3 regions of the Paenibacillus sp. FSL F4-0100 genome follow, and region 1 is predicted to be linked to each of the others. Evidence: predicted binding sites of a transcription regulator. Region 1 holds the regulator's gene; each other region holds the start of a gene.
The links. Region 1 encodes NrdR, which represses ribonucleotide reductase genes. Its sites were predicted from a motif close to AACACNATATATNGTGTT; they were not measured.
Positions count from the first base shown of each region.

Region 2: the regulator NrdR is predicted to act here: its motif matches at 5,948-5,965, upstream of MHH48_RS25055 (adenosylcobalamin-dependent ribonucleoside-diphosphate reductase).
Region 3: the regulator NrdR is predicted to act here: its motif matches at 1,724-1,741, upstream of MHH48_RS08705 (anaerobic ribonucleoside triphosphate reductase).

Region 1 is NZ_CP150303.1:5,980,477-5,987,781, forward strand. Features, by position in the region: gene MHH48_RS27010 (hypothetical protein) at 166-516, opposite strand; gene MHH48_RS27015 (ABC transporter permease subunit) at 479-1,489, opposite strand; gene MHH48_RS27020 (discoidin domain-containing protein) at 1,708-2,085, opposite strand; tRNA gene MHH48_RS27025 (tRNA-Ala) at 2,250-2,322, opposite strand; gene nrdR (transcriptional regulator NrdR) at 2,499-2,972, opposite strand; gene MHH48_RS27035 (alpha/beta-type small acid-soluble spore protein) at 3,121-3,348, shown strand; gene MHH48_RS27040 (lytic transglycosylase domain-containing protein) at 3,416-3,982, opposite strand; gene coaE (dephospho-CoA kinase) at 3,979-4,578, opposite strand; gene MHH48_RS27050 (MntP/YtaF family protein) at 4,588-5,328, opposite strand; gene mutM (DNA-formamidopyrimidine glycosylase) at 5,451-6,284, opposite strand; gene polA (DNA polymerase I) at 6,430-7,305, opposite strand, start outside.
Region 2 is NZ_CP150303.1:5,532,636-5,539,940, reverse strand. Features, by position in the region: gene MHH48_RS25080 (N-acetylmuramoyl-L-alanine amidase) at 269-1,072, opposite strand; gene MHH48_RS25075 (YqzE family protein) at 1,223-1,414, shown strand; gene MHH48_RS25070 (hypothetical protein) at 1,652-2,794, opposite strand; gene MHH48_RS25065 (YqhG family protein) at 2,939-3,901, opposite strand; gene MHH48_RS25060 (SNF2-related protein) at 3,903-5,660, opposite strand; gene MHH48_RS25055 (adenosylcobalamin-dependent ribonucleoside-diphosphate reductase) at 6,076-7,305, shown strand, end outside.
Region 3 is NZ_CP150303.1:1,988,183-1,995,487, forward strand. Features, by position in the region: gene MHH48_RS08695 (replication-associated recombination protein A) at 1-947, shown strand, start outside; gene MHH48_RS08700 (PCYCGC domain-containing protein) at 1,005-1,544, shown strand; gene MHH48_RS08705 (anaerobic ribonucleoside triphosphate reductase) at 1,776-4,004, shown strand; gene nrdG (anaerobic ribonucleoside-triphosphate reductase activating protein) at 4,001-4,504, shown strand; gene mnmA (tRNA 2-thiouridine(34) synthase MnmA) at 4,578-5,687, opposite strand; gene MHH48_RS08720 (Rrf2 family transcriptional regulator) at 5,988-6,407, shown strand; gene MHH48_RS08725 (cysteine desulfurase family protein) at 6,421-7,305, shown strand, end outside.

The DNA.
Region 1 (7,305 bases):
TTATATGCCTTCTACACAACAATTGAAGTTCGGTAAAACCTGTATGTATACACTGTCTCCTGATGAAGATTTCATTATTGATTTGTATCCTACCTATTCAAACGTTGCCATTGCATCAGGCTTCTCCGGCTTGTATATCTGATCCACTCAAATTTAGGGAGCCCCTTAACTTTGATCCAATTGGACAGCATGGATACTCCCCTTCCTAATTAATGAGAGTCCTGACTTATGAATTACCTCTGTTGAGTTTGTTCTTATATTCCATCGGATTAATTCCATGATACTTTTTGAAGATTCTTGAAAAGTGAATACTGTTTTCGTAACCAATCCGATTGGCGATTTCATAAATCCAACAGGCCATAGCTTCACCTCCGAGTGGGTGATCGCCGCATTTGAACTTAGTGACCCTGCGATGACATGAATTAAAGGTATGGCAACAGCTATGCAAAATAATGAAAGCAGGATGAAGTTAGCTGTATCAAAAATAACTTCTCCTGTCGTTCGTCTGATTCTCATGCTCGTTTGACCTCCTAGTAAATTCCTTCGCCGTCCATTTGCTTATACGGTTAGCAACAACAAGTAGAATGAATCCAATGACAGATTTAAACAGTCCGATAGCTGTAGTGATGCTGTATTGGCCCTGGAGAATACCGACACGATACATATAAGTATCGAGTACATCACCGGTCTCAAATGTAGCCGGGTTCAAAAATTGATAGATTTGTTCGAAACCGGAATCAAATATATGTCCGATCTTCAACAGTAGAAGAATCATAATAGCTGGAAGTAGCCCGGGTAAAGAAATATTGAGAAATTGCCTCCAGCGGTTAGCACCATCCATTTTTGCTGCTTCATACAAGGAAGGACTGATACCAGCAAGCGCTGCTATAAAAATAATGGCATTCCAACCCATTTCCTTCCAGATCCCAGAGCTTATGATGATGGTTCGGAAATACTCAGGCTTCTGAAGAAATGAAATGGTCTCTCCCGAGAAAGAATGAAGCAATTGATTGACTAATCCATTGCTTGGAGACAGAAGCATATACGTTAGCCCAAATACGATCGTCCAGGATAAAAAGTGCGGCAGGTAAAGTACCGTCTGGACAATCCGCTTGTATGCCATATGCCGTACTTCGTTAAGCAGACAAGCCAAGAGGATCGGTAATGGAAATGCAAATACGATCTGATATAAACTGATAATCAGCGTATTGCTCATTAAACGCCCAAAATTATTGTAAGCAAACAATTGCTGAAACCATTGAAAGCCCACCCAATCGCTTCCAGCGTAACCTTTAAAGATATTGTAGTCCTGGAAGGCGATGAAACTGCCCATCAACGGTAGATACTTAAATAACAAGAAGTACAGAATGCCTGGAACGAGCATGATGTAAAATGCCCGATAACGGATTAGGTACCTCCAGAACCCTTTTGTTTCAGACATGAATTTTGGAAGTCCCTTGAAGGTTTCCGTTGATGAAGTAGGCGTCATATCTTGTCTCCTTTAATGCCCTTGATTTAGAACCTATCCTCATTATAGAAGCGCCGGATTGGCTCAACAATGTGACCGAAATCTGATTTACTGCAGTAATCGTCCAAAGCAGGTTTATCCGAAGCACAAGAAGGCTGCTGATAACATAAGCAAAGGACACACCTCTAACGAGAATGTGTCCTTTGCTTATTGGTCAACTGCTCATCCATACCTTCACTTCACTGTTCAGGACCATACACCTCAAATTCCCAAATCGAATATCCGTATATCGTAGCCCGAACCGTTCCGTACATCCGAACATACCGTGCTTCTACTGCGTCAAAAGTAATCGTCTCAAGACCACCTTTGCCTGACGTGGTGCTGTATACATCTCTCCAATTTGTCTCATGGCTTGGATCGTCGGCCACCTGTATCCGATAGCTCTTCCCGTAAGAAGCCTCCCAATAGAGCCTAACTTCATCTATCGTTTTGGACTCTCCGAGATCCACGTAGATCCAACCGGGATCCACTCCCCGCTTCGAACCAAAGCGCGTTGTTAACTTCCCGTCGTTCACGTACGGCGCGGTATCCTCCAGTCCGTCGTTGGATGAAGCCACGGCTAGACGGTGCAGCGCCAGATTGGGCGCTGCATGTTCTCATGACCTAATGAATGGCCATGCATGTTTCTCCATATTAATTCCGTCCCCAAATCCATTTAGATAAATTCGTCCTATAAAAGCAAAAAACCCTTGATGATATATCATCAAGGGTTTTCTTATTATGGAGCCTAGGGGGATCGAACCCCTGACCTCATCGCTGCCAGCGATGCGCTCTCCCAGCTGAGCTAAGGCCCCGTAAGCGACTTCTATATCATATAAAAAATCAGCAGGCATGTCAACATGTTTTTCACATTTTTTGATGACGTGCTGTATCCCTTTTACTTCTCTATATAATGTCACTTAGCGATGATGATAATGGGCCCTATGAGAGCACCAGAAGAGCACCTGGATCGTATGGAACCATGGCGCTCTTACAACTCCGAAACGTCCGTACCCTTGGACAGCAGGCTTTTCAGTTCCTTCATAAACATATTGATATCCTTGAATTGGCGATACACGGATGCAAAGCGGACGTAAGCTACCTCATCGACCGGATATAACCGCTCCATCAGAAGCTCCCCGATCTGGCGGCTCTCCACCTCTGCTGCTGCGGTATTGCGCAGTGCCTTCTCTACATCCGATACGATCATATCCAGCTGGTCCACGGATACCGGACGCTTCTCGCATGCCCGGATCAAACCGCGGAGCACCTTCTCCCGGCTGAATTCTTCGCGGCTTCCGTCCTTTTTCACGACGATCAGCGGCGTTTCCTCCACCATCTCAAAGGTTGTGAATCTCTTGCTGCACTGCTCGCATTCCCTGCGGCGGCGGATGGATTTATTCTCGTTGGCCGGCCTGGAATCAAGCACTTTCGTTCCGGCATAACTGCAATATGGACATTTCATAAAGTCATCTTCACTTCCTTCGTTTCAGCGTATTTCGCCTTGAATGGCGCTACAGAAAAATTTACCAGCAAAACTTTGTTTTTTTATGTTATGAAAATGCGAAACCCGAGACATAATACTTTTACCAACCCAAGGAGGTGAACTTAACATGGCACAAAGCAACAACAACTCCAACAACCTGGTTGTTCCTCGCGCAAACGCTGCTCTTGAGCAATTGAAGTACGAGGTAGCTCAAGAACTTGGTATCTCCATTCCACAAGACGGATACCAAGGTAACATGACTTCCTACGAGAACGGTTCGATCGGGGGATACATCACAAAGCGTCTTGTAACCCTGGCCGAGCAACAATTGGCTGGTCAATTCTCCGGTCAATAATCGATTCTTCCTTAAAAAAGGAGTGTTGGACGGCTCGATGTAAGAGCCTGTCCAGCGCTCTTTTTTGTTAAAAGCCGTCCTTATATACATCTGTATACTGATTATAATAATAAATCACGCGCTGTACATAGTGACGGGTTTCCCCGATAGGAATACTCTTCACATTCTCGTAGGTTCCATCCCACATGCCCTTGTTGATCCAATTCTTCACGTTCCCGGGGCCTGCATTGTAAGCGGCGATGGCGGCAATCGGATTGCCGTCCATTTCCTTGTGCAGATTCTGAATATACCAGGTGCCCAACTGGATATTCGCATCCACTTCATTCTTCACGTTCAGCAGGTTCACCGATGGCAGCTTGGCCATTTCCATCGCCCAATTCGCCGTATCCGGCATCAGCTGCATAATGCCCAGCGCACCTTTCTTGGATTCCTTGCCTGGCTTGAAGTTCGTCTCCACTCGAATGATGGAAGCCACCAGGAAGGGATCGACCTCATAGTAAGCGGCATGCTTCCGGATTTCATCCTTATAATGAATCGGATACAGCAAGGTCATCCAGTTCGAGCTCAGAAACAGCAGCGCTACAAAAGAGACAAACAGCAGAAGCAGCACTCTTTTTTTACGGAGCCACCTCATAACCGAACCAGCCTGCCCCACAGGTTGTCCACCTGCTGCTCTGTTTCGGCCAATGTTCCGCTGTTATCAATAAGGATATCCGCGAGACGCTTCTTCTCCTCGATATCCATCTGGCTGTTTAAACGCGCTTCTGCCGCTTCCCTGTTAAGATCATCGCGCACCATCAGACGCCCTAGCTGCAGCTCTCGCGGTACATAAACGACAGCGATCTGGTCAAGATAAGAATAATGCTCCTTAGCCTCAAGCAGAAGCGGTATATCCGCTACCACGAGCCGATCCGGATACTGCCGCTCATACGCTTCCGTCCGTTCCCGGATTTCCTGCCGGATCGCCGGATGCGTGATCTCATTCAACACCGTTCTCTGCTCGGGATGATGGAAGATCATCTCCCCGAGTTTTTTTCGATTCAACGTACCGTCCTCAAACAGGATCGCTTGTCCAAAATGTTCGGTCACTTTACCCAGCACCGGATGACCCGGGAGCATCACTTCCCGGGCGATGAGATCCGCATCGACGAGAAGTGCTCCCTTCATGGTCAACATGGAGGACACGGTGCTCTTGCCTGTTGCAATTCCTCCGGTTAAACCGATATTCATGACTTCACCTCATAACAGCTTCATTATACCCATGACGATTAACAAAAAAGCAGGCAAATAAGAGATAAAACGCATGCCGCCTTTGGACGCAAAACGTAAACCAACCCTCATGCCCAGCACCAGGAATATCCCGCTAAACAAGGAAACAACCGTTGCGGTACCTAGCGGTGAGAAGCCCAGCATGGCTGCGCCAAGCCCTGCCCCGAACGCATCGAGCGATAGCGCGATCCCGAGCCACATCGCCTCCCACGGAGAGATGCTGCCGGAGTCGTCCAGATCCGCCTTCGAGGGACTGCGGAGAATTTGAATGACAACGCCGATCTTCGGAATCTCAAGAGAGAATACTGCCCGCTGAAGATGCTCTTGACCTGCCGTGTTAACCTCACGTCGTAATTTTACTTGATGGTCAGCCCCCTGCGTTTCTATAAGAGACTTTGTAATAACCTCATTAGAAACCGGCTGCACATCAGACTCGTTTTTTCTGCGAACTTGCTGGCATAGAGACCATAAGCCCAGCAGAATCAAAATGGCGGCTCCGATCACGGACGCCACAGATGGGGATAAGAACCGCTGTAACAGCGCGCCTGCCTGCATGGAGGCGCCAAGCACCAAGCCGGAACATAGCGAGATGATCAATACAGACAGCAGCGGTATCCTGGTTTTGCGCAGACCGTATGTAACCCCCGCCCCAAATCCGTCCAGGCTTAATGCCATAGCCAGCAGCACAGACGAGAAAATATGACTGAGCACCCTTTTCCCTCCTCGTAAGCTCCACATCAAGCGGCTCATTCATGAAGAAGAGCAACTCCATGCGCTCCACATATGTTCCACATTATATGTGTGAGGAAAGGAATGGGTGCACGCCTATTGGATTACTTCCTTAACGGCTGACACTTCGGGCAGAAGTGGGTCCCCCGTCCGCCAACCACGATCTTATGAATCGGTCCTCCGCATGTATTACACGGCTCGTCCTTCCGTCCGTAAATCTGATGACTGTGCTGGAACATCCCCATTTCACCCTGTCCATTGACATAGGATTTAATGGAAGAACCACCCGCGTCAACGGCTTCGGACAGTGTATCCACAATCGCATGAAACAATCGCTTGAGCTCGGCATCCTTCAGGCTGTTAGCATTGCGTTCCGGATGAATCCCGGCTCGAAACAATGCCTCATCGACATATATATTGCCGATACCGACCACATATGCCTGATTCAGCAGCACCGCCTTGATCTTCGTTTTCTTGCTGCCGATGACTTCCTTAAAGGTTCCGAACGTAAACGTCTCATCCAGCGGCTCATAACCCAGCTTGGCAAGAGGAGCGTGCTGGAACTCTTCCCCCGTTGCAAAAAGATGCATCGTTCCGAATTGGCGTACGTCCTTATAGCGCAGCTCCGTGCCATCCGAGAAATGAAAGATGACATGGGTATGCTTCTCCACCGGCTCCTCGGCAGGGTACACCCCGTAACGCCCTTCCATCCGAAGATGCGAGACGAGCACTAGCCCATCCAGCAATATCCGTAAAAATTTCCCGCGGCGCTCTACACCTTCCACGGTATGATCCTTCAGCATAAACGCAAATGCCTCAATATCGTCGGGACGCTGAATGATCCGCGGCAGATGTACGGATACGTGATCTATATGCTTACCTTTAATCAATTGGTTCAGTGTTCGTTTCACTGTTTCTACTTCCGGCAATTCCGGCATAATGACTTCACCTCATTTCCCATTATACCGGAAGTTGGGACAGAGCGGGACCATGGTTTTGTGGAAAGGTATGGTGCATATCGCGCCCCTCTTCACGCCATGATCCCTATAAAAGATCTTCTATTGACTGACACAATGTCCAGCTTTACTTCGCTTCGTACCAGTTCTCGCCATAGCTGACTTCCGACTTCAGCGGTACCGACAGCTTTAGTGCCTGGCTCATCACTTCCGGAACCAGTTCCTTCATGATCTCCAGTTCATCCTCCGGCACCTCAAACACCAATTCATCATGCACTTGAAGCAGCATGCGGCTCTTCAACTGACGATCATACAATGCCTTGTCCATATGGACCATGGCCAGCTTGATAATGTCGGCGGCCGTTCCCTGAATCGGCGTATTCATCGCCGTCCGCTCCGCAAAGGACCGCAGATTAAAGTTGCTGGCATTAATCTCCGGCAGATACCGTCTGCGTTCAAGCAACGTTTTCACATAGCCATCTTGCTTCGCCTGCTTGACGATCACGTCCATATAACGCCGCACACCTTGGAACACCTCGAAATACTGGTCAATGAATGCCGCGGCTTCCTTCCGGGTAATGTTCAGGTTCTGGGACAAGCCATAATCGCTGATTCCATACACGATGCCGAAGTTAACCGCCTTGGCGGACCGGCGCATATTGGAGTCCACCTCATCCACGCCGACTCCAAACACATCCATCGCAGTCTTGGTGTGGATGTCCATATCGTGGACAAAAGCTTCCTTCAGCCGTTCATCATCCGAGATATGCGCAAGCACACGCAGCTCGATCTGGGAGTAGTCAGCTGCCAAAATGCTCCAGCCCGGCTCGGACGGAACGAAAACCTTACGCAGCTTGCGACCTTCCTCCAGACGGATCGGAATGTTCTGCAAATTCGGAAATTGGCTGCTCAGACGTCCCGTTGCGGCAATCGTCTGGCGATAATAGGTGTGCACTTTGCCAGTCTGTGACGAAATCTCTTTCAGAAGACCTTCCACATAAGT
Region 2 (7,305 bases), 450 kb from region 1:
TTATCCGACAAAGGTCAGCCCATATCTTGTATAGACATAAAAAATAAATAGCCTTCCAGACAAGGACCCGGTGATTCCGTTCCCTGTATGGAAGGCTGTTCTTATGTTGAGGCAGCGGCCACGCATGCTGTGAATGATCTCGCTAATGTTGCTGCTGACGCGCTGTGCGTAATCGGAATACCCCGAAAAGGTCCCGAACAGATGATTTCCGTTCCGAATCGTGTTGGCTACTGAGCCGGGTAGGATGAAAACAAAAAACAGCCCCAAACTACAGGGCCGTTAAATAACCGATAATCCCGTCGGCAATGGCCTCGGCAATCTGCATTTGACCATTGCGGCTGGTCAATAAGTTCCGGTCCTCCATGTTGCTGAGGAAACCCGTTTCAACGATGACGGCGGGCACTTGGGTTTGATTGAGCAGATAATACGGCTTGCCTATCATGATGCCATTGTTGTTGCGGTAAACCAGATTCAACTGCTCTTGGATGGTGTCCGCAAGTAGGGTGCTCCGTCCCTCGGATTGATGCAGGACGATGCCTCCGCGCTTGGAGGAGTTCTTTCCCCAATTCACATGAATGCTGACTACAAGCTTGGTCGGGATCTCGCTGCTGAGCTGTTTACGCTGCGACAGATCCCGGCGGTGTCTGGAGGAGCTTCGATGCCAGCGGTTGTCGTCGCTAAGGGCGTAATCGGCATCGCGATTCAGCACGGCATGATAACCCTCCTTGCGAAGCAGCATGAACACTCTGCGTGAAATGGCCAGGTTGATATCTTTTTCGAGAATGTCCCCATACGAAGTACCGCCGTCAATGCCGCCATGACCCACATCGATCAGAACGACATCATGTGCAAAAGGGTGCAGGTGCCGGAGCTTGGACTGGTCGATTTCCTGACCCGATGAGTGGGTGGATTCCGGCGTTTCGGACGTAAGCCGGGCTGTCTGTATCGATGTCTGATGAACGGTTCTTGCGGGATGCGTCATGGCATGCTTCTTCACTGGACAGGCTTCGGTGACAGAACCCGGGAATGCCAGCGTAAAGAGAAGCATCCACACCCCTGCTGCCTTAACCATGATGGATTCCTTCTTTCACGTAAAATTTCGGCTTTATTAGAATGTGCATTTAGCGGAAAAATCATGCCGTTCAAATGCGTGCGTCTAGAATCGATCGAAATGGAGCAAACTGATATTGGGATGTGGATAAACCATAAGGAGTTGATTCATATGGCTAGCGGCGATGATTTAATCAAGTACATTACCGAGCGCGTAGTTCATTATATAGATACGCCCAAGGACGTTCGGCGCAAGGCGAAGGTGAAGGAATCCTGGACCACAAGGTGGTTCGGCATGATTCCGTTCTCCATGTCGCTATGGAAAGAAGATGTAACCACCAAGCGCAAAAAAAGGGCAAAGTAGCAGCTGCTGCACGTTCCTTCATGAAGTCGCATTTTGTACATCGTGCGTATTGCTTCCTGTTACGCACGATGTCAGGTTCGAAACATGCTTTGGAATGGCTGTAGACCCTTGTGAGTGCTGAGTGCACAACCATAAACCGTTTTGAAAAAATATAAAGGACGCTTCCCGTTAAAGGGCCGCGTCCTTTTGTCAGTCATGGCATATTGCATGGATGAGGGCTGCTTGCTTTAACCCGTGTCATTTCGGCTGAGCATAGAATTGACCTTGTCCGATTAACCGGGATGCCGGCAAGAAACGGAGAGTGTCTGTATTCCGTAAGGGAACCGACACATAAAGCGCAGCCGGGTTTTCCTGATTCGCCGGGGACCAGCGATGCCAGCCGGTTAAGTTAAAAGGTGCGCCGTAAGCGGCATTGCCTTTTTTGGACTTGAATATCAGGGTGGAGTGCTCTTGTAGTAAATTCCGCAGATCGGCGCTGCTTCGGGTCGTTAGTTCGCTTGAGGCCAGCCACAGCAGATTATCGTAAGGATCCATGGAGTCGCCGGTTGCGATGGAGGGAGTGGCGGCAAACCAATGATTGGACGTGGATGAAGCCACGAGTCCTTTGGCTGTTGCAGGCAGAGATACGGATACCAGCTTCGTCGTTGAATGCGTCTGCTGGGGCTCATCCGGGAGAGCTTCACTATTTAGTGCATTAAAATAAATCGGCTTCTTGCCGGGCAGCTGGACCTGCCAGACGGGGGACACGTCATACAGCTTGCGCACGATGCTTCCTTGAGGCAATGATCCTCCGACCTTCACAAGTCCTTCCGCAGAGAGCCGTTCTTTCAACGGCGCTTGGCTGTAGGGAAGAGTCGAGCCGATTCCGTATTCACTCAGGATATATCCACCGTCTTCTTCTGCACTGATAATCATGTATCCTTGCGGCAGTCCTTCATCGGAAATCGTGACCAACCAGCCGTGCGTACCCGGACCAAGCGGGGTGAATTCGAGCTTGGCTTCATCCCAGGTCGTAAATGGCGCATGGGCCGATAATTGAGCGACAGTCTCCTCCGCAAAGTCCATCAAACTCCCGGGTACCTGAGCCACGGCGTTGTTCTGATTAACATCTGAAACGCCTGATCTATGATGATCCGCTGTAAGCTGAGTGCTGGTGCTGGTCAGACTAGGGCTGTTCGCAGAATTGGAAACGTCGGCTTGGCTAGCGGCAGCCAAGCTTGCCTGCGGCTGGAACGAGCTGAACCACAGGATAGTTGTTACGATCATAGAGACAGACAGCATTCGATATCGGCTGGTCTGTTTGTTATCGGTTGATTTTGGCTGGGAATTCTTGCAATCCTTGTCATCATGGTTATGAAGTTTCATGTTCCACTGTTTCAAATCATTAACCGCCTTTCCTTGGCCCTACGCGCCGTGGATGTATTGAAATCATCATATCGGACAAGCTCTGCAAAGGCTGTTGCAAGCTGTCGCGGTAGGAGAAGGGAGAATGGTTCTTTTTTTGCCTGCTTTTGTAGAGGGGCGTCATGATGACGCACCCACAGGCGAACACAGATGAAATAGACCGCAGGTTATGACGGACAAGCTCACTTTCGGCTCGTACTGCCACTGCATTTCCGACCGACGGTTCTTATATTGCTCCTCAATGAGCGCTTTTTTCTCTTCATCCTGCTCCTTGAGCAGGTCCTCGTAATAGCTGTCGATCACCAGCAGTTCTTCTTCAAGACGTTCTCTTGCTTTGGTGGCCCAGTCATAGTCCAGCTTGCTTATCTTGTCGATAAGATGGTTCTCCAGCACATCTACGGCCTGTTCGAGCGTAAGAGCCGCGGGTCGGACGTGAACGCTCTCGGGCAAGCGGGGCGTCAGTTCGCGTCCAATCAGGATCGCCGGGAAGTCATGGGCAATCGCACGACTAGATAATGAGATTCCGAGAAAAAACAATTCCTCCCGCTTCAGATCACAGCTGAACTCCACCTTGAAGCAGACGCCCAGCCACTGCTCATACGGAGTGGAACGGGCTCTCGGACGCGGCTCGGTATCGCGCTGCTGGAACAGGTAGACGCATTTGCCTTCCTCCCGGGAAGCATTCCAGATTTGGGCGAGCCGGCTGCTGCCGTAGCCAATGTTCTCCCGCTGAATGCGGCCGGGACCGAGGATAGGCAGAACTGGGGCATTCCCGTAAAAGCGGGCCAGGAGGGGATCCTGCGCGGGTGCCGCGAGCTGCGCTTTGGCCTCGGCTGCTTGGGTCTTTGCAAGCCGTTCGTCGTATTTCTCCGGATCAAACACGAAATTGAAGGACAACGTTTCGGCGGGAGCGCCGGTACGTTCCACGAAGCCCCAGTAATACGGGCGGTTGGTGAGCATTTTGTCGGCTTGCGGTGACAGTTTCACGGTGACATGCTCAGGCGATTTTTCAATGACGGTGCATTCGGTGGCTTCCAAATAGGCCATGAAGTGCTGCTGCACCTCCTGCGGCGTCATGGTCATATTAGGCTTCTTCCTCTCTTAGATTTTCTTCGACGGTGCTTCCCTGCTCGATATCCTGTTTAATATGGTGAATCGAGTCGCCCAATGTGCTGATGCGCTGGCGGAGCTCATCGTCGTTGCCGGACTCCAGCATGATTTTGTACAGACTCTTCTCGATGGATTCCTTCTTTTCGAACCGCTCCAGAATGACATCCAGTCCGCCGATGACCATCTCGAACATGTTGATCTTCTCGTGCAGCAGGTTCAGGATGTGCTCTTCAATGGTTCCCGACGTGGACAGGTTGTAGATCTTCACGTCATTGGTCTGGCCGAGACGATGCACGCGTCCAATCCGCTGCTCAACCCGCATGGGATTCCAGGGCAGATCAAAGTTGATCATATGGTGGCAGAATTGCAGATTGATGCCTTCGCCGCCAGCTTCCGTCGCGATCATGACCTGCGCCTTGCCACGGAAGAGATCCATCATCCAGTCCTTCTTGCCGCGGTTCATTCCGCCTCGGTACGGTACGGAGATCAGTCCGTGATCGCGAAAATAATTGAGCAAGTATTCCTGCGTGGCGCGGTACTCCGTAAATACGATGACCTTCTCGTTCATTTGCTGGATGAGCTCGATGGTTTTTTCCGCCTTGGTGTTGGCTTTGATGGCCTTGATGAGATAGACGAGCTCCCAGATTTTATCGCGCAGCGGAGAGTCCTCGGGCAGCTTCTTGGACAGATTAACAAGAGTCACGAAGACGGCATCGCGGCTGCTGCACACTTCACGCTGGAGCGTAACGAGTGACAGCATACTGCTTAAATTTCCCCCTGCTGCCTGATACTGATCTTTGACGAAGGACGTAACGCCGTCGTATAATGACTGTTCTTCGGGCGAAAGGCTAAGCCCTACATTGCGGACGGATCGCTTGGTGAATTTCACTTCGCCCTCGCCGCGGCGGTTACGGATCATGACCTTGGACAGCTCATCCTTGAGCTGATCCTGGTTCTTGGGTCTTCGTTTATCGACAACAAAATTAGCGGCAAACTGCCCTTGGCCTCCGAGCTGGCCCGGCTTCAGCAGAGTGATCAGATTGAAGAGCTCGCTGAGATCGTTCTGCACCGGCGTGGCCGTCAGCAAGAGGCAGTATTTTTTGCGCAGCTTTTGAATGAATTGATAATTGGATGTTTTCTTGTTCTTGAGTTTGTGCGCCTCATCGATGATGAGCATATCGTATTCCTCGTTCAGCAGAATCTCCTGATGCGGATCGCGTTTGGCCGTGTCCATGGATGCGACAACGATGTCATTGCCCCAGGAGTACGCTTTTTTTTGCGCAATCGCAGAAATGCCGAACTTGGAGTTTAGCTCGCGAACCCATTGCAGCACAAGGGAAGCCGGAACTAGAATCAACACTTTGGATACCAAGCCGCGCACGATGTATTCTTTTAAAATAAGGCCGGCTTCAATCGTCTTTCCAAGTCCCACCTCATCGGCCAGAATCGCTCTGCCCGACATCTCGAACAATACGCGTCTTGCGGTATCGGTCTGATGGGGGAGCGGGGATAAGCCGCCAAGGTGCTTGAGGCATTGTAATTCTTCAAAGCTTGTAACCAAGCGGGATTTCTCGCCCTCCACGGCAAGCTGGGCCAGACGATAGTCCCCCCAAGGGCCGCCTTTGCCCAGTCGTCCGGCGAGATCGTCAAACCAGGAACGGTCGATCTGCAAAGGAACGGGAAGGCGCGGGTCGATAATCATGCCTGAGTCGGCAGATAGCTGTTGGTTCATGTCGATCTCCTCCTGTTGTGAAAGATTCCGGGCCAGCGGTGTATATGTAGTATGGACGAAAAAAGAAGTCTTCATAACCTTGCACGAATTCGGGAGGCGCGGAATACCCTATAGGGCGCACGGCTGCTGGAATTGGATATTTTCATCCTTTTTTTTCATAGGAAAGGGCGAAAAAGAGAGCGAGAGGAAGAAAGCGGAAGCTTGCGAGCGGGAGCTTGGAACTGTTGGCTTAATTTTCACATTATCGGCATAGTTAACCTATATATAGTGTAGTATAATGAATTGGTAGCACTATATATGGTGTATATAGTGGTTTAGGATGTTTGACCGGCTACATAACAGGTTATGTTGTTGGTGAGCACATATACTTGGGAATCTTTTTAAATTTTATATCTTATATAGGAGGTAGTTGCTCTTGAGTACGATGCAGAATCAGCGGCTGGAAGGTTTAAGCGAGAAGATCTTTTTGGACCGGTATGCCTGGAAGGATGCGGACACCAATAACGCGAAGGTAGGCGATGTGGTGCTCGTTTTGACGAAGGATGATCCTAAATTTCCGACCAAGGAAGTTGGCGAAATCGTGAAGCGCGAAGGCCGCAAGGTCACGGTGAAGACACGGAAGGGCGAGCTTGTGGAATCGGATGTGGAGAAACTAACGTTAACCATCGAGAAAACGCCGGAAGAAATGTGGGATCGACTCGCGGCTGCCATGTCATCGGTTGAGGCAACGCCGGAACTGCAGGAAGAGTGGCGCGGAAAGTTCAGCGAGATTCTGGATGATTGGAAGCTGGTACCGGGCGGACGGATTGCAGCTGGAGCTGGTGCGAGCGATGAATTGACGCTGTTCAACTGTTACGTGATTCCTTCGCCGAAGGACAGCCGGGGCGGCATCATGGAAACCCTGAGCGAGATGACCGAGATTATGGCTCGCGGCGGCGGTGTCGGCATTAACTTGTCTTCCCTGCGTCCTCGGCGTGCGATCGTGAGAGGCGTGAACGGTTCCTCCAGCGGTGCGGTATCGTGGGGCGGATTGTTCAGTTATACGACGGGCCTGATCGAGCAGGGCGGAAGCCGCCGGGGCGCGCTTATGTTGATGATTAACGATTGGCACCCGGACGTGGAGGATTTCATTACGGTGAAGCAGACGATGGGACAAGTCACGAACGCGAACCTGTCGGTATGCGTCAGCAATGATTTCATGAAGGCTGTGAAGGAAGATTTGGACTGGGAGCTGGTGTTCCCGGATACTACTGATCCTGATTATGATGAGCTGTGGGACGGGGATCTGGATAAATGGAAGAAAGCCGGACACCGTATCATTCCATATAAAACCGTAAAAGCACGCGAGGTCTGGCATACCATTATCGAATCCGCATGGAAATCGGCAGAGCCGGGTGTCGTATTCATGGAATACTATAACCAGATGTCCAACAGCTGGTATTTCAATCCAATTATCTGTACGAACCCTTGCGGTGAGCAGGGACTTCCGGGCTGGGGCGTATGTAATCTGTCCGCGATGAACCTGTCGAAGTTCTATGATGAAGCGAATCATGACGTTGCCTGGGATGAGCTGGCGACAACGACGCGTTACTCTGTGCGTTTCCTGGATAATGTCATTGACCGGACGCCGTACCATTTTGAAGAA
Region 3 (7,305 bases), 3.7 Mb from region 1:
ACAGTTCAAGACAGGATGCGCTGCTGCCTGCCGTGGAGAACGGTACGATTATATTTATTGGCGCGACAACAGAGAATCCATTTCATTACGTAAATGGGGCCTTGATGAGTCGTTCAACCTTGTTCCAGCTTGAGCCGCTGACTAAGAACCATTCCATGATCGCCATGCAGCGCGCGTTATCCGATCCAGATAAAGGACTTGGATTCATGGATCTCCAGGCAGACGAGGAAGCATTGGAGCATATTGCAACGATGGCGAACGGCGACATCCGCCGTGCTCTGAACGCCCTCGAATTAGCGGCCATGACCACGCCCCCGGATGAAAGCGGCAGGGTTCATATTACGCTCGAAGTGGCCGAAGAATCGATACGCAAGCCGCTCGTCAAGGCGGACGAGTCCACGCAGTATGACGTGCTGTCTGCCTTCCATAAAAGCATTCGAGGTTCCAGTGATGCGGCCTTGTTCTGGTTCCTGTATGCGGTCGAAAAGCTAGGGATGGACCCGATGGTGTTCATCCGCCGCTTGATCGCTGCCAGCAGCGAGGATATCGGGCTGGCTAATCCGCAAGCGATGGTGCAGGCGGTGAGCGCACTGGATGCCTACCGGAATAACGGCTGGCCGGAAGCCAAGTTGAACATTGCCCAGGCGATTCTGTTTGCGGTGGAGAGCCCCAAATCGGATGGCGTTGTGACCGCCATATCCCGGGCGATGTCCGCCATGGATGAAGTGAAATCGGCTGAGGTTCCGCTTCATCTCCGTGATGCGCATTACTCGGGGGCGGTGAAGTTGGGACATGTCGGCTACAAGTACCCACACGATTATCCAGGCCATTACGTGAAGCAGGAATATCTGCCGAAGGAGCTCTCCCGCCGGGTGTTCTATCAGGCGACGGAGCAGGGAAATGAAGCTAAGATCGCACACAATCAGCGATTACGACGCGAAGAATAGGGTCTTACAGCACTAACAGGATCAATGGCCGCTAGTTTAGCTAAATGGAGGAAACGAATGATGAAAACAGGGAAACAGCGGTTTGTCATCCTGCTGCTGTCCGCTGGTCTTATGCTGAGCGGCTGTTCGGGGAAAAACGCCCAGGAGCAGGTCGAAAGTGGACAGGCCGCGGAGGCAGCGCATGAGCACGGACATCAGACGCAGCTGGCCAACGGGGATATTCAGGAGGCGACGGCTTCGATTGACGAGCTGCCTACCTTTTTGATGAGCCAGACCAGCGAGCTGCAAACGATCTATGCCTTGTCTGCGCAGGTGAGTGATGTCCTAAAATATATTCCTTGTTATTGCGGCTGTGGAGAGAGTGCCGGTCATGAGAGCAACCTGAACTGTTTTATTGATGAGATTCAGGAGGACGGCACCGTGGTGTGGGACGATCATGGCACCCGCTGCGGGGTGTGTTTGGACATTGCCGTGGAATCTGCCAAAATGAGCAGCGAGGGCAAAAGCCTGACGGATATTCGGGCCGCAATCGACGAGAAATACAGCACAGGCTATGCGAAGCCGACACCAACTCCAATGCCGCCCGCCGAAAGTTAATTCTACTGTAGATAAGCAAGAAGGTACCCGATGTGATCGATAGATCACTCGAGTGCCTTTTTTTGTTGGGGTTAAGGCCTCCAAGGCTGTTTTCAGGAATCGCCTGATCCGTTTCTCAGACTGACCGCCGTGATCTATCTCACAGCATCAAACTATATATGGATGTAAATTTATAAAACGAGACTATATATAGTGTGTTGATGATCTAAGGAGAAGGAGTTGATCGATTTCATGAAAGTCATGAAGAGAGACGGGTGCCTGGTGAATTTTGAGATAAACCGGATTGTGAATGCAGTGGATAAAGCGTTTATAGCCGTTGAGGGTGTGTCCCGCATGGAGGCTTCCCTGCAGATTGGCGATGCGGTTGTTCGTGCCACCGCGGAGATGGAGCAGGTGAGTGTGGAGGAAATTCAGGATATCGTTGTCGAGCATTTGCAAAATACAGGTTATGCAGAGGCAGCGGCAGCTTATCAACATTACAGGGAAACCCGTGACCTGGAGCGGATGCGGCGGGGAGAGCTTTACAAGATCAGCACGGATGTTATTGGAGTAACGAATCTGGATCTGCTGCGGGAGAATGCGAATCTGAACGGGGAATCTTTCAGTGGAAAAATGAGTCGGATCGGCTCCGAGTACGCCAAATGGATGGCAAGCAAATTCATCCTCCCAGGAGATCTCATGAGAGCGGTGAGGGATGGTTATGTGTATGTGCACGACCTGGACCAGTATGCACTCGGAACAACGAACTGCATTTTCATTCCGTTTGACCGACTATTGGCCAAGGGATTCAATACCGGTAACGGATCGGTTAGGCCGCCGCAGAGCATCATGACCGCGATGGCGCTGGTGGCCATCATCTTTCAATCCCAGCAGAACAGTCAATTCGGCGGCGTGTCCGGAAATAAAATCGATTGGGATCTGGCCCCGTATGTCGGTAAATCGTTTCGTCGGCATTTTCGCAAAGGGCTGGCCTACTTCGGAGAGGTGGAGGACAATAGACCCGGTGCACGAGTTCTTCTGGATAACGAATTATACATAGACAATGAGCAGTTGAAAGAAATTTATCCACGAATATATCACTATGCATATAACGAAACGGTGAATGAAGTAAAGCAGGCCGCGGAATCCCTGATTCACAATCTAAACACGATGAGCAGCCGGGCCGGCGGACAGATCCCTTTTACATCGCTGAACTATGGCATGTGCACGTCAACCGAAGGAAGGCTGGTGTCCCACGCTCTACTGGATGCCACGATGAGAGGGCTCGGCGGGGGAGAGACGCCGATATTTCCGCAGCATATTTTCCAGTGCAAGCAGGGGGTTAATCAGGCGGAAGGGGAGCCCAACTACGATCTGTTCCTGAAAGCTGTTGAGTGCTCCAGCCGCAGGCTCTACCCGAATTTTGTCAACGTGGATGCATCGTTTAATCTGGTCTACTATAACCCGGACGAGCCAGACACGATTATTGCCACCATGGGCTGCAGGACCCGGACGATTTCAGACCGGTTCGGGCGAAACCGTCTAAGCGGCAAAGGCAATTTATCCTTTAATACGATCAATCTGGTTCGTCTCGGCATTGAGCATGGCATTATCGAAGGCAAACGGGATATGCCCGATCTGAACCTCTTCTACGAGCAGTTGGATCAGTATTTGACGATTGCGGTAGAGGGTTTGATTCATCGTTACGAGCTGCAGGCCGACCAACCGGCCAAAGCGTCTGATTTTATGATGCGGGAAGGCGTGTGGGAAGGCGGCGAGGCACTGGCACCGGAAGACAAGGTGCGCGTGCTCATCAAGCACGGAACCCTTGCGCTTGGATTTATCGGGCTGGCTGAATGCCTGAAGGCGTTAACCGGGCTGCACCACGGAGAAGATGAGACCAGCCGCAGTCTGGGAATCGAGATCATCCGGCATATGCGTCAGTTTTGCGATGCAGCCAGTGAAAGATATAACCTGAACATTACGTTGTTTGCCACGCCGGCAGAAGGGTTATCGGGGAAATTCACAAAGCTGGACCGGCAAACCTTTGGTGTGATCGAAGGTGTCACAGATCGCGAGTATTATACGAATTCGTTTCATATTCCGGTGTATTATCCGATGGCCGCGTACCGCAAAATCCGTTCCGAGGCTCCTTTCCATGAGCTGTGTAATGCAGGAGCGATTTCGTATGTGGAGCTGGACGGCAATGCCCGGCAGAATACGGCTGCTTTTCGGGACATCGTACAGTTTGCCCTGCAGCAGAATATCGGATATTTCTCCGTAAACCATCCCGTCGATCGTTGCCCGGCATGCAATTACGAAGGGATCATCGGAAGCTCTTGCCCTGGATGCGGAGCCTCGGAGGCGGATGGAAACTTCCAGAGGCTGCGGAGGGTGACGGGATACCTAACGGGCAATTATACGGAGCGCTTCAATTCGGCCAAGCAGGCTGAGGTCAGGGATCGGGTGAAACATCTGTGAATGTGTGCGGGTATATCCCCGAGAGCATTAATGAAGGCCCAGGAGTTCGGGCAGTTCTATTCGTGAGCGGCTGCCGTCATGCTTGCGCCGGATGTTTTAATACGGATTCCTGGGACTTTGAAGCGGGGGAGCCGTTTACAGAAGAATTGTCTGCGTCCATACTGCAGGATATTATCGACAACCCTTTGCTGGATGGCGTGACCTTATGCGGTGGGGATCCGTTCTTCTCGCCGGAGGAGTCCGCGGCGTTTGTACGCAAGCTCAGGACCCTCTGTCCTGGGAAAAGTGTATGGGCCTACACGGGCTTCACCTTTGAAGCGCTGATGAGGCAGCCAAAGCTGCGCGAATTGGCGAAACAGTGTGATGTTATCGTGGATGGCAAATTTCAGTTGGAGCTAAGGGATGTCTCGCTTCCCTTTCGAGGCAGCTCGAATCAGCGCTTAGTTGACGTAGCCGCCAGCCTAGAACGGGGAGTAACGGTAGAATATGTTCTTCGCTAGCACGTAAAAAAAGAGCACACACTTTACGGAAACTTCCGTGTTCAGTGTGTGCTCTTCGCATTACGGCAGCGGATTAATATGGAACTTTATCCGCCGTTTCGATTGTTCCGCCGCCAAGGCATTCGTCCCCTTGGTAGAAGACAACGGCTTGGCCCGGCGTGATTGCTTTTTGCGGCTTGGCAAAAGCGACATGAACGGTTCCGTCTTCGCGTGGAGTTATCGTTACCTCTTGATCCGGCTGACGGTAGCGGAATTTCGCGGTGCAGGTAAAGGCGTCTTTGGGCATAGCGTCTTGTCCTGCAATCCAATTGATTCCGGAGGCAACGAGTCCAGTTGAATACAAACTCGGATGATCGCCTTGGACAACGTACAGAATATTGTTAGTTAAATCCTTGTCGGCAACAAACCAAGGCTCTCCGGAGCCTGAGCCGCCAATGCCGAGACCTTGGCGTTGTCCCAGCGTGTAGTACATCAAGCCATCATGGCGGCCTTTCACTTCACCCGTGACAATGTCCACCATATCACCGGATTGGGCGGGGAGGTACTGTCCAAGAAATTCTTTGAAATTCCGTTCGCCGATGAAGCAAACACCGGTGCTGTCTTTTTTCTTGGCGGTATACAGTCCGGCTTCCTCAGCGAGTCGGCGAACTTCCGGTTTCGGCAGATGCCCGATCGGGAACATTGCTTTGGAGAGCTGCTCTTGGCTCAGCGCATTAAGGAAGTAGGTTTGATCCTTATTGCTGTCGACGCCGCGCAGCAGGCGGTACTGTCCGTCCTCCTCGATGACGCGGGCGTAATGGCCGGTAGCCACATAGTCGGCTCCCAGATCCATGGCCTTATTCAGAAATTCGCCGAATTTGATTTCACGGTTGCACATGACATCGGGGTTCGGCGTTCTCCCAGCTTTATATTCATCGAGGAAATAGGAAAATACTTTATCAAAGTACTCCTTCTCGAAATTGACGGTATAGTAGGGAATGTCGAGCTGCTCGCACACGCGGCGCACGTCTTCAGCGTCCGCTTCAGCTGTGCAGTAGCCAAGCTCATCGGTATCATCCCAGTTTTTCATAAAGATGCCGATCACTTCATAGCCCTGCTGCTTGAGCAGGAGTGCTGTTACGGAGGAGTCGACTCCTCCCGACATGCCGACAACGATACGAGTGTTATGTTTTTCTTTTGACATCGTTATCACCATTTTCATATTGAATTGTGCCCATGGAGGTATTTTAACATATTGGAACAAGGTTCACACGTTTCATTTTGTCCACTCAGCGTGAACATTTTTTGGGTTTCCGGCTGGAATATTACCCATTGAGGTCCAGGATATGTTACCATAAGCTGAGGGTAATGATCGGAATACGGAGAAAAATACAGGATAAGCTGCTTCACGCTTAGATTACGTCGTATTTGTCGCTAAACCCGCCACCTACAATTCATGTACAGGATGGACATAATATACAAATTACCGAAAGAGGTGTCACCCTTGAAGATATCAACAAAAGGAAGATACGGATTAACAATTATGATGGAGCTGGCCGCCAGGTTTGGTGAAGGGCCGACTTCGCTGAAGAGCATTGCCGAGAAGAACCAGCTGTCGGAACATTATCTTGAGCAGCTGATCGCACCGCTGCGGAATGCGGGACTGGTCAAAAGCATCCGTGGCGCATACGGAGGATATATCCTTTCCCGTGATCCGGCATCCATAACGGCAGGAGATGTAATCCGCGTGCTTGAAGGACCGATATCCCCTGTGGACTTCACGGAAGAGGACGATCCGGCGAAGCGGGATCTATGGCTTCGTATCCGCGACAGCATTGCTGAAGTGCTCGATTCCACGACGCTGGACTATCTGATCAACTATCATGAACAGTCTGCTGCAGACAACTATATGTTCTATATATAAGGGTGAGACGGATATGAGATCAGTATATTTGGATCATGCCGCATCAACCCCGGTTCATCCGGAGGTTGCTGAGCGGATGATGAATGTGATGACAAGCCAATACGGCAATGCTTCAAGCGTTCATGCTTTTGGACGGGAAGCGAAGAAGATCGTCAACGGGGCGCGTGATCGAATTGCGTCCCTTTTGGGATGCCAATCGGACGAGCTGGTGTTCACCGGAGGCGGCACCGAAAGCGATAATTTGGCTATACTGGGATTGCTGGAGTCGCTTGGCGTGAATGGCAAGCATGTGATTACGTCAGCAGTTGAACACCATGCGGTGCTTCATACATGCCATGAACTGGAACGACGGGGCTGTGAGGTTACCTATGTCCCCGTCGATTCTACTGGGCGTGTCTCTGTGGAGGACATTGCGGGTGCGATTCAGGACAACACGGTGCTGGTCACCATCATGTATGGCAATAATGAAGTAGGCACCGTTCAGCCGATCAGCGAAATCGGCGAGCTCTGCCGCAGCCGGGGCATCGTGTTTCATACCGATGCTGTTCAGGCATTGGGAGCGGAGGCGATCAACTGCCGCGAGCTGCCGGTGGACATGTGGAGTTTTTCCGCCCACAAAATCAACGGACCCCAAGGCGTCGGAGCATTGGTTGTCCGCAGAGGACTCAGCGTATCTCCACGTCTGTTCGGAGGGCTGCAGGAGAAGAAACGCCGTGCCGGAACAGAGAATATGGCCGGCATCGCCGGTTTTGCGGCAGCAGTGGAATGGACCGTTAAGAATATAGAGACGCGTATCCAGCATTATCGCGAGCTGAGATCGACGCTGCTTGAAGGGCTTCGTCAGGAGATTGGCCAGGATGCTTTTGTAATCAACGGAAATTCGGAACATTACCTACCT